DNA from 2 places in the Paenibacillus sp. FSL K6-1566 genome. Region 2 is predicted to be linked to the other one. Evidence: riboswitches for the same ligand, from Rfam matches in the RefSeq annotation. Region 2 holds a riboswitch; the other holds the start of a gene.
The links. A riboswitch is a leader RNA that binds a small molecule or an ion and turns the genes downstream of it on or off. The one in region 2 is predicted to bind cyclic di-GMP.

Region 1 (7,964 bases), 2.5 Mb from region 2:
CAATGCCCATCGACCGTTTTTCAACACAGGTTATTCAGAATATATTCAGATTTATATGATTTAATTGGTATATTCCATCCGTCTTCTAGACAGATATTACAGGATTTGTGTGGTGAGGATGAATTGACGTTATCGGAAATACAACAAGAAGCGCTGGAACAGGCCAAGAAGCATGGGAGACTTGTCCGCTGGAAGAAAGGCGGATACTGGACGTATGATGGTGTCTTGACGAAGGCAAGCGGTGATTCGCCATCTGTACCCAACTTGGAATGGTATTGCCGAACCAATACGATTTTCGCGCTTGTTAGGCGCGGGTACATTACAATGGATAATTGGAGCAGCTGTTCGCTCGTACAGAAAAATGATTGAATCCAAGCACCTGACTTGAAATGGCTTCCCTTAAAGCTGGAAGCACCATATCTTTAAGCAAATAACCCCAGAAGGTCGAGAATCGACATCCGGGGTTCTATTTTTTATGGAGGACTTATTACTCATGGCTTGGTTTATTTAACTTTGCGCACTTTCTATTGATCTCTTCCTCATGGCTTTTTAATTCCATGTAACGGACAATCAGCTTATCGAACGACTGCGAAAGTGCGACAACATCTTGATGTACGAATTCAAGACTGCCGGCCATTCGCTCAAGTTCCCTCCTGAGATATTCGAGCTCGTCGGATACATGCTTCAGTTCGTTCTCTATAGAAACCATCACATCCACCCACCCCCATCGTAGCAAGTGATTTATGACAGCTGCCAACGTTTTTGCGGCAAACCTTCTCAAACAGAGAGTTGATCGCTCATTCCTAAACGAACAAACCGTTAAAGCATGCTCCTCTTCATGAAATGTTGAAGGCTACCCGATTCAGTTTCTGCAGCGGCGTCAGGTCAGCAGGGTTATCTAAAATAAACAGTTCCCTATTCAATCGTTGTCGCATGGCGGATCAGAGGTTTCCGTCGTATTCGGCCAATTGCAGGGATCGTGGTTGCATATGAGCGTCCACAACAGCCTCTGCAGCTTCGCGTCACCACCCTTTCGACGGGTTTGCGATAGATTGTACGAATTATGAATTAGGTTTAAATTTTAACTATCTGTCATCAGTGGCTTGCCTATAATTATAAAATTTTACTTTAATAAATAAAATACCCATAATTGGGTAATTAGTGCTTATGTATTGCCTATATCTTCATGTAAATTTTCTTAGGAATGCCCCTTTATGATTGACTCTCGTTTTGGCGTATATCTTTTTGATGAAAGTACGGACCGTGCTTTGACTGATTCCATAAATATCCGCAATTTCAGGCACGTTTTTATTTTCCAGCCATTCGTAGGCGATTTCTTTCTCGCGGTTTGTTAATTCATATTGGTCAAAGAGTGAGTAGGTCAGCTCTTTTTGTAGCATGGGATCCTTTTGGGGTAACTTTTTCTTCAATATTTTTGGCCAGATGTTCAATGAGGGGCAGTACAAATGTAACCTCGTGAAAGTAATGAAAACAGAGGCTGAGGTAGCCTATAATAACATGATTTATTCGTATTGGCGTGCAAACGCAGGACAGCTCTGCAAACAATTTATTGCTGTGCTCGGCGCCGATTACGACTGAGACCGATTGATTTTCCATGGATAACGCAATGGCATTGATTCCCGCCTTGTTCATAGCAGAAGATGTTCCGATTTTCAAATGATTTCTTTCAAAATAACCTTTTAACAGCTCCGTCCCGCAATAATCGATAACGGTTCCCTCTGGGTCCGCAATCACAAATAAATAAGGTATAGACAGCAAATCGTTCATATTCCTGGTTTCCTCTTGCAACAGATACAGGATTTCTTTTCGCTCGATCAGCCTTTCTTTAATTTCAGAGATGCTGAGGATATTAGGAAAATGATCGTTTACTTTCAGCAATGTTCTTTGGCCCATTATTTTCCCTTCTTCCTTGTTAAGAATAAGTGATTAATAATGAAATCGATCTCCTATTTATCGCCGCTGTGAAGATTCGGTAGCTCTTAGCGAAAAATAAAAAACCTCCATCCATGAAGATTACCATAGCAAAATAGGACGGAGGCTTCCGTCGTATTCGGCAACTGGCTGGCATCACGTATCTTAGCAGATTCGCATTAGCCCCTATAGCTTTGCGTCGCCACTTTTCAGTGGGTTTGCTATTATCGTACGAAACGATTCGATTGGTTTGCTGTCAAAGACGCTGCCGCATGAATATTCCTTGTTATCCGCTGAGAGTTGAACTGCTGTAGTTATACCGCGCTGCGGGAAATCATGTTCCGCATCATTCACCTCCTTTCAGGCAATTGACCGTAACTTTTAAGGAACAGGCAGTTACTGCAGGAGCCTCCCTATAAAAATTTGTGAACAACAAATAGCCTCCGTCAGCTTGTAGACATAGGTAGTAACTAGCAAGAAGTGACGGAGGCTTCCGTCGTATTCGGCAACTGGCTGGCATCGCGGTTCTATGCAGAACCCCATTAGCCCCTATAGCTTTGCGTCGCCACTTTTCAGTGGGTTTGCGATTATCGTACGAACGATTCAATTGTCGAAAGATACAACATATAGTTCTGAATGAATGACCTAATCAAACTATAACTTACATTGTTTTTCATTGAATATAGGCTTCATGACTCAAATTCCCGACAATTACCTGCTGAATTTTGTAATTTTTTGTCACAAAGTAACTAGCAGAGCGTGTAATATGTCAAAATAACCAGCTTCTCCATGATTTAAAAAAGCTTTGCCGCTTCGGCTGCCCGCCGAAGGCCTTCCTCAATGATTTCCTCGCTTCGATCCCGGAATTGATTATGCCCCTCAATGATAATCGTAGTAATGTCGGTAATCCCGAACACGTTGAGATGATTTTTTACGAAGCTGACCGCCATCTCGGATGGATCGCCCTCCGCATAGATCCCGCCTCTAGCATTCAGCAGTGCTGCTTTTTTGTCACCCAACAGACCGACCAAGCCCTGCTCCGTATATTTGAACGTTTTACGCGGATGATGCATGTAGTCCAGGTAGGCATGCAGCACTGCAGGAACCGTCAGATTCCAGAGCGGGAAGGCAAACACCAATTTGTCGGCGGCAAGAAATTGCTCCAAGTGCCGGTTGACGATGTCCCGAACGGCCTGCTCTTCCTCCGAAAGCTCCATGCTCATGGCTGACTTGAAATTCCCGCTAATCATAATGTCGTCCAGAAGGGGAATGCGTTCCCGGTACAGGTCGACCTCAACCACCGCATCATTCGGATGTGCCTCGCGGTAGCTATTGAAAAATGCGTCGTATAATCTGCTTGTGACGGCCCCTTGGCGGTTGTTGGCTTTAATGAATAAAGTGGTTGTCATTAGAATCTCCTCCTATATTTTGTAATCAAAGTGAATGGACTCAAAGCTGCGATATCAGCTTCCCGCCGCTCTTATATGACCGTGCTCCGTTTTCCCGAACCTTAGGGAATAGAAAATCAGCATGGCGAGCAGCAGCCCGGCTAGCACCAGATAAATATTGCTGTAAATTTGTCCCTTGGCATAGGCATACAAGGGGTTCCACGATACCCCGGAGCGGATATCCAGCATTGTTCCGTACACACCGGAAGCGATCCCGGCCGAAATAAAATTCAGCATCTGCATCAGCCCCATTCCGATGCCGGCCTGCTCTTTCGCTAAGCTGAGGGAGACGGAATTGGATAGTGCAATCATCCCGAACGTCTGCCCGACATTGCCTAGAATCAGGAAGAACGCAACCGCGACGGCTGAAATGGCGGAGAACGTGGATAAGAGTACAAAGCACGCGACCAACATAATCATGCCGGTTAGAAACAGATACGTGTTCCCTTTGGCATCGGCCAGCTTCCCCCCTGTCTTCCCGAGCAGAGCGGAGGCCGCGGCGGCCGGCACCATGACAAATCCGATCCAACCTGGAGGCAGCGCATGAATCTCTGCCAGCAGCAACGGGCTTAGAAAATGCAGCGCAAAGGCCGCGCCGCTGAACAGAAACATGATGACAAGCCTAACCGAATACTCTCGATTCCGGAACAAAACCGGGCTCACGAACGGGACGGATGCACGATGAATCCGGACAATGAACAACGCGGCTACCAGCAGTCCGGCTAGCGGAAGCCACCAGATTCCGTTCGTTATTCCCAGCAGCAGACAAGTGATCGCGACAGCCAGCAGGCCGCCTCCCAGCAGGTCGAATGATCCTGGCACCTGAGGGTCTTCGTCCTTCAGATATTTCCGGTAAAAAGGAAGCGTGATGAGAATCAGCAAAGGGATGCTGAACAGCCAGCGCCAATGAGCAAAGCCGGCCACTAGCGAGGACACCACCGGCCCAAGCGCGCTGCCGATGGACAATCCAATAAAGGCTGTCGCCATGGCTGCTCCTCTTCGCTCCGGCGGGAAGTAGCGAATCGGTATAAGCGTTGCCGCCGCCGGTATCGCCGCCGCGCCGATCGCCTGAAGGCATCTTGCAGCCAGGACCATCCAGAATGCCTGGGAGACGAGGCCGACCAGAGAGCCGGCCGCGAACAGCAGCAGACCGAATGACAGCAAATTTTTGAGCTGGTAGCGTTCGGTCAGCTTCCCGTACAGAACCGTGCCGATCCCGTACAGCAGGGAATACGAGGAAGTTACCCAGCTAACCTGAGCGGTGCTCAAGCTGAATTCCTCTCGCATGTCCGGCAGGACAAAGTTAAACATCAATCCGCTCATAGCGGACAGACACAGCGTGAACATGAGGACACGCATCAGCTTCCGAGTCTCCATTAGAGCTTCACCCTCCTTGTGAGTAGAAAATTTTAAACAGCGAGATTAGCATGTCTGTCAGTACTTACTGACGTATGCTTTGAAAAAAAACTAGGGGGTTAACGCCCTAGCAAAAATCCGCACACTCTCCTCAATAAAGTCATCCAGCGTTACGGAAGGAAATATCTCCTTGGAATCCAGCTCGTTCATGAATGCGCCAAAGTTCATCATCATAAACGAGATCGCCCGCAGCTCGGGATCTCCGGCAACCAGCTTCCCCTTCTCCGTCATGATCGTAAAATATTTCGTCAACACGTCCAGAAACTGCTTCGGATGCTTGCTGGTCATCTCTCGAAGTCCCGGGAGATGATCACTCTCCTTGATGCTGATCGTGATCAGCTTGCGGTTCCGGATCATCAAGTCATGGTACGTCCGGCTGATCAGAATCAGATCCGCGGTAAGCTCTCCCGTGAGCTTCTCCGCGAAAAGCTTCGTCATTTCTTGACCGTAATGATAGCGTTCGAACGCCATCTCCAGGAGATTTCGCTTGCTGCCGAACTTTCGGAATAGAGTCTTCTCGCTGAGCCCGGCTGCCGAGGCAATCTCCTGCGTCGTGACGCCGTTGTAGCCCTTCCGGGATATCAGATCGATTGCGGCCTGCAGCAGCTTGTCGTCACTGCTTATATGTTGATCTCTACTCATGAAAGTCCCCCCTTCCTACATGAATGTCAGTACTGACTGTCATTCGATGGACTTATCATATTTTACATTGTCTGATTTGTCAAACGGAATTTTAATTGGATTTGCTTGCTTACTCCGCCGGCTCGCCGGCCGCTTCCCACCGGTCGATCTCGGAACGAACCCGAGGCGCAACCTCCGTACCGAGCAGCTCGATCGCCCTCATGACCTCTTCATGCGGCATCGAGCCGACCGGCACGTGCAGCATAAACCGGGTAATACCCACATGCTTGCGAAGATGGATGATCTTCTGAGCGACCGTCTCCGGATCGCCTACATAGAGGGCTCCCTCGAAGCTGCGTGCAGCATCGAAACGGGCGCGATCATAGTAACCCCAGCCGCGCTCCCGGCCGAGCACGTTCATGGCCGCCTGGGTGGAGGGAAAGAACTTGTCCGCGGCAAGCTCCGTATCCTCCGCGATAAATCCATGGGAATGCGAGGCGACCGGAAGCTTCGATACATCATGCCCTGCATGGGCGGCCGCTTCTTTATACAGCTTCACGAGCGGGGCGAACTGCAGCGGGCTCCCGCCAATGATCGCCAGCACGAGCGGCAGGCCGAGCAGGCCGGCCCGGACGACGGATTCGGAGTTGCCGCCGCTGCCGATCCATACGGGCAGGGGGTTCTGCACAGGACGCGGATATACGCCCAGATTATGGATGGCCGGGCGATGCCGGCCCTCCCAGGTCACCCGCTCCGACTCCCGGATTTTTAACAACAGCTCCAGCTTCTCTTCAAACAGCTCATCGTAATCATGAAGATCATAGCCGAACAAAGGAAAGGATTCGATGAATGAGCCCCGCCCGGCCATGATTTCCGCGCGTCCGTTCGAAATCGCGTCCAGCGTGGCGAAGTCCTGGAATACCCGTACCGGATCCGCTGATGACAGCACCGTCACCGCGCTTGTCAGCCGGATCCACTTGGTCCGGGAGGCAGCAGCCGCAAGCACGACCGCAGGGGACGAGGCCGCATAATCTTGGCGATGATGCTCGCCTACTCCATATACATCCAAGCCGACCTGGTCGGCCAGCACAATTTCCTCCACGACCTCGCGCAGCCTTTGGGCGTGGCTGATCAATTCGCCGGTGTGAACGTCCGGCACGGTTTCAACAAACGAGCTAATTCCGATTTCCATCATCGGTTCCTCCTAGTAACGTATCGTTATGTGTATGTTTCACAGACGCTATATTTTCTTTAGTTAATATATCTTTATATTGAACGTTTACGCATCTTTTTTCAAGTGGAAAAACGTCAGGGCTGCAGCCTAAGGTTATCGGCATCAACAGATTCAAAAAAAAGACCGGCACTTCTCCCGAAGGCCGGTCTCTCCCTATGCGGTTTATTTCTTGGCAAGCAAGTATTCCTCGAGGCGGTCCCAAGTTTGCGTAATGCCTTCCTCCATGCCCATTTCGAGCACCTTCTTAAGCTCATCCGCGGATTGATATACGGTCCGGGAGACGATCTTCGTTCTTCCGTCCAGCTCCTCGAATGTCATCGTTGTTGTGGACGCTGGAAGTTCCTCGGAAGTATTGCCTTCGGCATCGGAGAAATAATCGGTGTAAACGATTTTGGTAGGCTTCTCAATCTCATGGTAGACCGATTTCCCCCATGACTCCATGCCATAAAATTCTCCTTGATTCTTATCCATGCACGTCATGCAATAATGCCATGAACCGCCGGGACGAAAATCCATGTTCGACACGGTTGTCTCCCAGCCACGCGGACCCCACCAGTGCTTCAGATGCTCCCCGTCCGAGAACACCTCGAATACGAGCTCTCGCGGCGCGTCGAATACACGCTCCAACACAATTACAGGTCCTTCCACTCGGGTAATCATTTTGCTTGTCATCATCATTTCCTCCTCAAGTTTAAGTTAGGCTATGGGTCCTTCTTCTCGCCCGATTGCAATTTCTTCAAGTATGCGTCCAAGCTGTCAAAACGTTCATTCCATATTCTGCGGTAATCATTCAGCCATGCATCCAGCTCTTGAAAGGGCTCCGAGCGAAGCATGTAGTTTCGCCTGTTCGCTTCCGCCTGAACCTCTACCAATCCGGCCTCCAGCAGCACCTTCAGATGCTTCGAAGCCTGAGGCTGGCGAATCTGCAGACGTTCGGCGATATCACCCACCGTCATCGGACCTCCGAGGAGCAGCTCTACAATCGCAAGACGGCTCGGCTCGGCTAATGCACTAAATATCGCTTGCTTCATTCCTGGTGGTGACGGTTATAGAACCGAAGCTTCGGGGAATACGGCTTTTGTCTACTGTCTATTCCAGCCACCAACATCACCTCGATGCGTTTATTTGATTATGCCGTGTTCTTGAATTGAATATACCACACTAGGAATATTCCTGTAAAGGAATATTTATTTTGTTCACATCACTTATGCATTCAGCCGCTATATTCGCCTTCCTTCCCCCCCGCTTCTCCATTCCATTAACATCGGTCACACCTGCATGGGCTTCTGCATAGCATATGATGAAAATCATAA
Region 2 (7,964 bases):
CCTGAACCGGAGGAAGTACGGACAATAACCTCTTCCGTCGTTTCCCGGATCTCCGTCTTCAGCTGATCTCCTTCAAGAGCCACCTTATTCTGTACTGCCTCTTTATCTTCAGCAATAATGAACGACTGATATTCCAAAATATAGGCCGTAGAGATGTCATTTGTGAATTTCAACTCGAATGTCTCTTTATCACCATCAAGCCTATGGATGGTTAAGGTATAATCCTTCCCTTTAGTCAGTTCTTGGGCTTTTTCCGCTTTTCCGTTTGCATTGATCTTGGTCGCATACAAGCGGAAGGAATCCTCGATCAAGATCTGGTTCGGACTTGGATTATCGATAATTTTTGCGTTGGAAATATGCGACTGACCTTCGTTGATGCGAATTTCCCAGTCGATTTTGTTTCCGTTCTGGGAGCCGCTCTTCTTCACATATTCCCCGCCGTGAGGAATCGTTACGCTGGCGTTCCATGTTGCCTTTTTCGCGCTGCCATCGGACAGCTCCGCAGTATTATCGATTTTGTTGACAATCAATGTACCTTCCAGCGATGTTTTGAATTCAATCCAGTATGCGGATGAGATCGGGCCGACAAAGCGAATGGACAGCTTGTTGCCATTAGTTTCTGATGGTCCTGTCACTTCATATTGAGAAGCGGGAACTAGCGAGCCCTTCTGAACGCCATTCCGTCCTCCAGTCAGCTTCATTTCATAGACCTTGACCGAACCCGGAACAAGCTTCTGATCCTGCTGCAGCACATCGGTAACGATCGCTTCCTGAAGCGAATCAAGATTATAGTTCATCTTGACGTTCCACGTAATTTCTTTGCTGATCGGATTGTAGCTGCCGTCTTTACCGCCGTTATTTTTCGTATAACCATCAGCGGAGAAGCTTGCATCCCGCACAATCGGGCCTTTCACCTTGCCTTCCTCGACCCATGTCATCGAGGCTCTGTTTAAAAAGTCCCATTTGCGATCCTTCAGCCAGTTGATGTTAAACTTCGTTTCATATTCGATCGTATAGGTGGTGTCAATCTTGGAGAACTCGATGATAAAGCCTTCGCGTAAATCATTGTACTTCACCGTGTACTCGCTCGCTGGAACGACTTTACCGTCCGCTTTTACGATTACCGAATCCGGAACGAATTCAAGTCCGCCTTGCGGGAACGTATCCGTGATGACTACATTCTCCATGATGTATTTGGTGCCGTCCGGCTTTTTATCGCCATTGACGGTAATTATCCACTTCGCGGCTTTTGTGTCAAAATTGACGTTCGAGGATCCTTTTACCAGGGCACGGCTTCCGTAGCCCGGAGCCGTTACTTCCTTAGACGCTTCACCCGATACGACTTTGTTCTTGACTGCGTTCCCCTCGGAGCTCAAGCGATCGACCGGCTCCGTCTGGTAAACAATCGTATAAGGCGAATCGATATCCTTCTTGAATTGAAGCTCGAATCCGTGCTTACCTTTAGCTACAGCGGTGTATTCATCCGCTGATACCAAAGCGCTGGCATCCTTCGAATCCCCGTTATACACCTTCAGCGAATCGGCAATCCAGGAATGGTTCTCGCTAACTTGGTCTGTAATGATGGCTTGAGCGCTCGGAATCTTCTTCTCGTTGAAATTGTATTTCACCGTCCAAGTGATGATCCCTGTGTCCTTGTCCTGGCTATATGTCTTATCCAAGAAACTGCCGCGATCTACTGTTACTGTAGCCGTCGATTGGGCATTTTCCATCCCGTCGCCAGTTAGAACAGCGGTGTTCTCAAAACGGGACTGTTCGCCGACAAGCTTCGTCGAAAAGCGAATTTCGTAGGCTTTGCTGATCGTCTCGTCCAAGAATGCAAGCTCCAGTTTGCCGCCACCGCCTGTTTGGACGGTGTACTTGCCGGCATCCAGCTGATCGCCAAGAACCGCTGAGCCGTCACCGTTAACCTGCAGGTTGTATACCTCTACGGAATCCGCGATGAGCTCCAAGCCTTCAGGCATTTCATCGGTGATGACTGCGTGCTTGATTTTATTTAACGATTTGTTGATCTGAACCGACCAATCGATCCGATCTTTGCCAATCGCTTTCCCTTGCTTCTCGATCAGCTTTCCGCCTTGCGGCTTCAGGTTCACGATGACGGTCTGAACCCCGCCCTTTATCGGAATAGCAATAATGATTTCGGTGCTTCCTTTTAGAACTTCCTTCTTGAATTCAGTGCGAATTTCCAGCTTGCCGCTGATGTTGGAATGGCTCTCCACGTAATCATTGAAGGTCATCACAACCTTGCCGTTTCGGTCCACCGTAAAACGGCCAACTTCACCTTGACCGGTAACGAGCGGTGAGTCAATCTCCGTGAAGATTTCAAACTGCTGCGGCAGCTCGAAGGTAAATGAGTCTCCATTTTTGTAGTTGTGACCGTTCGGCAGCTCCCATTCGTAGCCTAGATTAACGGCTGCACCGATATCCAGGCTGCTGTCCGGATTATAAACGGCATCAATGACGGTGCCATCCATGTCGGTTAACACAACTTTGGTTAAAATGCTATCATTATTGATTTCTGATTCGGACGGGCCATAAACATCATCCGTCACTCCATACACTGAATCCTGCACGCTTACCGGTTCTGGAACATTAGTCGATGCATTGACCGTCCAGTCCGATCCTCCAAACCACGTTTGGATCATAAGCAGCAGAGCCAATACGATTCCACTTACTTTTTTCTTCATGATCTCTCCCTCAGCCTCTCCATTACCCTCAATATATTTGGTTCCGATGTCGCTTTCGCGTGCGCAAATCGAGCCAACCATCTCTCGGATCATATGCCGATAAGAGATTTGTTCGTCCATCACCTCCGCATACTTTTATTTGGCGCACGATACATTGGTGCCTGTATTTTCCTTAAGAACCAATTGAGCTTCTAGCATTGTAACGCCCGATTCTGAATATTTTCTGAATAAAAACCCGAATAAGCCTTGGACAATGGTCCAAAGCTTAAGGTTTTAGCTATAAAATTATTTTAATAATACTTGGCTGCAGAATAGCGAGATGCCTCTTTAATCATTTTGAAACCGGCACCCTTGCTCTTCCATCCCGCATCAACGGTCGTGTCGATCGTTACCCACCGCCCGTTCAGGTAAACCTCATTCCAAGCGTGGTAAACGTCAACATAATCCGTTGTCCCCATTACAAGCTTAGTCGGAATGTCCACGCTCCGCAGCATGGATGCGAACAGAGAGGCGTAATCATAACACATGCCTTTTTTCCCTGACAGCGTGCGGTCAATATCGGGAAGATAGTCCGTCAGCTCACTGGATGCGAGTGCTTTGTCGTACCGGATCGTATCGACGATATATTCGTGGATCAACTTTACTTTTTCCTCGTCGGTGCCTGCGGACCGAGTTAGCTTCTTTGCAAGCTGAGCCGCCTTGTCGCTTGAACGCCAATCGATGTTTTGTACCGAGTTCAAAAATACCTTGCTGCTATTGGTCAGTTGAAGCTTAACTTCCGCTTCTTGAACGATCTTATACTTGGTACCGTTGACCTGCTCCAGCACTGTTATGGTATAACGACCGTTTCCCATTTGCAGCGGAAAGGTCTCCTGCTGCTTGTCCGCTAAAAGCGTATATGTATACTTGTTTTGCCCTTTTGCAATCATAAGCTTCGTCTTCACGTCCGCTTTCACGTCATAGCGAACGGCGATGACTCCGCGATCAAGCTGCTCCAGATCCAGCCAATCTCCCGTTTGGGAAGCATGTACAACCGGAGCCAATACGAATAACGCAATAAACCCTACAATAGCCAACACCATGTTGCGCATACTGTAAACTCCCTTCGGTAGCCAGGCTGCCATTGACGGTTCATCAAGAAGGCCCTGTGGCTTTGCGTCCTTATCTTTCGACAAGTTTGCCGTTATCGTAGTAGAGTTTTCAAAGAATTAATTGAATAAAAATCTCATATAAAAAACAAAAAAAGCATCTTCGTTCGGTAGCTGGCTGCCATTGATGGTTTATCAAGAAGGCCCTATAGCTTTGCGTCCTTGCCTTTCGACAAGTTTGCCATTTATCGTGAGTAGCTTTATGTGAGTTCATCATACCAAATATCTCTAATTCTATCAAGCAAATTTTGAGATTCATAGACGAGGATCGACAACAAAAAAACGTCTCCACTGAGACGCTCTTTTGTCAATTCCGCTTGATCATCAATCCATTAGGGGAGTCCTTAGAGGGACAGCTCCTTTTTTAACCGATCGAGCTGCAGCAGGTGGTGCCTGTAATGCATCTCTACCAGCAGAAACCACTCTTTGGCGTTTAAGGCTCCGAATCCGGGATGAGGAATCGTGATGCTGCTGTCTGCTTGACGCACAACCGGTTCCGTTCGCTTCATCCGCTCCACTACGCCCTGAAGACCTTCAACTAACTGCTCTTTGCTCGTCGGCTGCTGCGGCGTGTACTGCGGAGACGCCGGAATTCGTATCCTGACAGGAGGAAAACTTCCAAGCTCGAATACCGCCTTGCCTCTCTCCGTTTTTTCCCCAGGGGATTCGACGGCCGTTTCGTTTCCGGCCAAACATTGGTCGACATTGCGCAGATGCATATATTGAGCCGATTGAATCAAATGCATGTACATTTGCCCAATGGACCATTCCTCTTCGTTCGGCTTGATATGCAGCTCCTCCAGCTCCAGGTGTCCCAGCTCGTTTAAATACACCGCTACTGTTGTTTCAAACGCCTGCAAAGCTTCTACTGTATTTCTCATCATGATATCTCCTCTTCCATCTGGTATATACCCAATATAAAAAAACGCTCCTGACAACAGCGTGTCAGTAGCGTTTTCGTATTTTTTCAGCTTCTTCTCGAATCCGGTTACGAAAGGAATCAGGTTCCAGCACCTCCACGTCCCCACCCCAGCTGAGAATATAGGGGAGCAATTCTTCCGGCTGTCTGACTCGAAAGCGGACCAGAAGACCGTGTTCCATTTGCTCAGAAGCTTCGATATAGAAGCTCGCGGTCTCGGTGATTTTATCGGCAATTTCCGGATTTACTTGAATCGTCACATGAACGTTACGATCGTCAGGCGGACGATATTGACTCAGCTTAAATCCTTGGGGAAGGTTAAACCTTTCCTCTAAGACCGTAACATCCCTCATGCGCGATAATCGAAAATGACGGATCTCCTGACGCAGCTCGCAGCGTGCGATCATGATCCAATTCCCTTGGACGAGCACAAGGCCATATGGAGCAACGATCCGGTCGCTCATCCGTTTTCCATCCGAATCCGGTATTTTTTTCAGGTAACGCATCCTTATCTTCCGCCGCTCCAAAATGGCACCCCGAACCTGTCCAAGCTCGTTCTCCCCCTGTCCGCCGGGATGAAGAAACTGCATCGTTTCCCGGACATCCGCTGAGGCCTCACGAATGGGTTCAGGAAGTATCGCTTCAATCTTGCTTCGAGCTGCCCTCGCAGCTGCTTTGTAGTCGCCATCCAGCCGCTGCTCAATCATATCCGTCCCCATGAGCAATGCCACCGCCTCTTCCGCAGTAAAACCAACCGGCGGCAAAAAGTACCCTTCCATTAGGGAATACCCATGCCCTGGAGACCCAAGTATCGGAACCCCTGCTTCGCTGATCGCTTGCATGTCTCGATATATTGTCCGCACGCTTGTCTCGAAATGGGCAGCCAAATCTTCCGCCCGCAGCACCTTGCTCCGCTGCAATTCAAGCATGATGGCGAACTGGCGCTCGGTTTTGTTCATCGTTTCTCCCCTCCGCTAGTACATAAAAACCCGGAAAAACGGACAACCAACATTGTCTGTCTTCCGGGATCATAAATGGGTCCTGGTCAATTATCCATATTACGGACCATTGCTTTATGAGATGAAGCTTAATTCAGCTTTGACCGATTCTGTTGCTGGGTTATTCTCAATTTCTCAGGGGTAACATCGTCACCATTCGGGTCTACAACCTTCAGGGTAGACATCGTGGAGAGAACCTGGCCCCGGATGTCTTTCAAGTATTCCTGGCGAAGCTTTTGCTGTTCGGTATATTCTTCTTGGGTCAAGCCTTCGGATTTCTGCTTGCGGCTCAGTTCATTGATTCTATGCAATGAAGGAATGGTCATCGTTATCGTTCATCCTTCCATATAATTAAGATGTAATTGTTAGTTTACTGTAAAAGGATTGAACTTGCAATAGAACCAGTCCCGGCCTTCCTGGGATGAAGATATTTTATTCTAGGTGGTTGCGTAAGCGAAAAACACATCGAACAAATTGGATTCGATGTGTTTTTCAATTGATCTCAATGTAAATATCTTATTCATCACTTTGGATTACCTATTTCATTTTCCATGGAACCTGGTCTTTGATTGATTGTCTTCTATTGATTGCGAAGAGCCTTTGCATCGCGAAGTAAATAACCCGCAGCCTCGGCAGCTATATGTTTTCCTTTCTGTGCATGTACTTCCTGAATGAAACTGCTAAGGTTTTGCTTTTGTAATTTCTTCAGCAAACTGTTGGCGATGCCTTGGTTGTCAATCAAACCCACGTCTGCGAAACGGTGAACTAACTCCTCAAGCGTCTCGTAACTTGTGTTGACTTGAAACTCAATAGACCTTGTTGCGGTATTCCCTGCCAAATCAAAGGCCGTTACCGTAAAGGTATGTGTTCCAAGATCAAGCTTGTACAAAGGGATATCACTTAAAGTGTATAGCACTTTCCCGTCCAACATTACTTCTGTTTTCATATTGTCGATTCCGGTCAGGTTGTCGGAGAGCTCAAATTTCGGTTGAAAAACACCTGAGTTATATTCCGTTGTGACTACAGGATGGATCGTAATTTCAGGAGCTGTCCAATCGACAGTAACGCTGCTTGCAGCCTGAAAATTCCCGTCTTCCGTCGTTGCCGTAATGACTGCTTTCCCTTCCCCTACTGCTGTTACCAATCCGTTATCGTCAACCGTAACGATCTGAGCTTGATCCGTACTCCATGAAATCTTTTTATTGCTCGCGTTGTCAGGCTCAATCGTGGCAAGTAACTTAGTTGTGCGATCCGACAAAGAATTAAAGGTCAACGCTGGTCTATCGAGCGAAATTCCTGTAACGGGTACGGATGCAGAGGAATAGCTAACAATAAGCTCATTAAGCGCAATGTTTCCCCATATCCGATTCGCATCGTTAACTTTCAATCGAAGTTTATAGGCGTTAACCGTTGGAAAAGTAACCGTATGCCGTTCTTTGGTGCTGTCGTTCAGCTTCCATTCAATCCTTGCATTGGATAAAGCCGTGTTCCAGCTGCTGCCATCGTAATACTCAACATCGAAATGAGTAATCCCTTGGCCAATGCCGAAGAAGGTAACCAAAGTGACTTCGTTGACGGGCACAGCATTTTCGCCATAGTCTAGCGTGATATAACCTGGAAAGCTCACATCGCCCGTACTCCCCCACGCCGAGTTTAAATTATTGTCGATAATATTGGCAATTGTGCCTGCTCCTGTAGCAAAGGTCGTGCTCACCATGTCCTTGGATAAATCCGGATTGTTGTACAGTTCTAGCTCGTTCAGGGCAATACGTCCCGATTGGCGGTTCCCCTCATTTACTTTCAATCTTATTTTAGAAAATCGAGTGAGCGGGAATTCCACGGTTTTGATCTCGTCCGATCCATCATTCATATCCCAAGTCAGGTGAATATTCGTCCGAACTGGAATCCATGCAGAACCGTTACTATATTCAAGATCAAAATTCGTGATTCCCATTTCTGTACCGAATCTTGTATTTAACTTCAATTGGTTAGCAGAAATCGTTTGATCACCGAAATCGAGCGTAATATAGTTCGGGAATGAAGGCGAAGGATCGGTAGACCAAGCCATGTCATAATAGTTATCGTTGATGTTTTCTATGGGCTGCGAAGTTGATGTTGCAAAGGTCGTACTTGCAGCTGCCTGTGTAGCTAGATTGTCAATTGGCGTGCTATCGGGCAGTTTCGGAACAAT

Region 1: linked by a shared signal. The riboswitch ahead of NST08_RS28490 (hypothetical protein) and the one ahead of NST08_RS16780 (transglutaminase-like domain-containing protein) in region 2 are both predicted to bind cyclic di-GMP.

The regions. Positions count from the first base shown of each region.
Region 1 is NZ_JBBOSR010000001.1:6,359,047-6,367,010, forward strand. Features, by position in the region: gene NST08_RS28480 (hypothetical protein) at 124-369, shown strand; gene NST08_RS28485 (aspartyl-phosphate phosphatase Spo0E family protein) at 488-709, opposite strand; gene NST08_RS29990 (helix-turn-helix transcriptional regulator) at 1,185-1,400, opposite strand; gene NST08_RS28490 (hypothetical protein) at 1,366-1,914, opposite strand; cyclic di-GMP riboswitch class I at 2,071-2,165, opposite strand; cyclic di-GMP riboswitch class I at 2,434-2,528, opposite strand; gene NST08_RS28495 (FMN-dependent NADH-azoreductase) at 2,727-3,341, opposite strand; gene NST08_RS28500 (MFS transporter) at 3,396-4,757, opposite strand; gene NST08_RS28505 (TetR/AcrR family transcriptional regulator) at 4,848-5,438, opposite strand; gene NST08_RS28510 (LLM class flavin-dependent oxidoreductase) at 5,548-6,609, opposite strand; gene NST08_RS28515 (SRPBCC domain-containing protein) at 6,814-7,326, opposite strand; gene NST08_RS28520 (ArsR/SmtB family transcription factor) at 7,353-7,682, opposite strand.
Region 2 is NZ_JBBOSR010000001.1:3,817,927-3,825,890, forward strand. Features, by position in the region: gene NST08_RS16775 (collagen binding domain-containing protein) at 1-2,828, opposite strand, end outside; gene NST08_RS16780 (transglutaminase-like domain-containing protein) at 2,999-3,799, opposite strand; cyclic di-GMP riboswitch class I at 3,813-3,900, opposite strand; cyclic di-GMP riboswitch class I at 3,963-4,049, opposite strand; gene NST08_RS16785 (DinB family protein) at 4,201-4,737, opposite strand; gene NST08_RS16790 (helix-turn-helix transcriptional regulator) at 4,802-5,734, opposite strand; gene NST08_RS16795 (DUF896 domain-containing protein) at 5,863-6,099, opposite strand; gene NST08_RS16800 (discoidin domain-containing protein) at 6,354-7,964, opposite strand, start outside.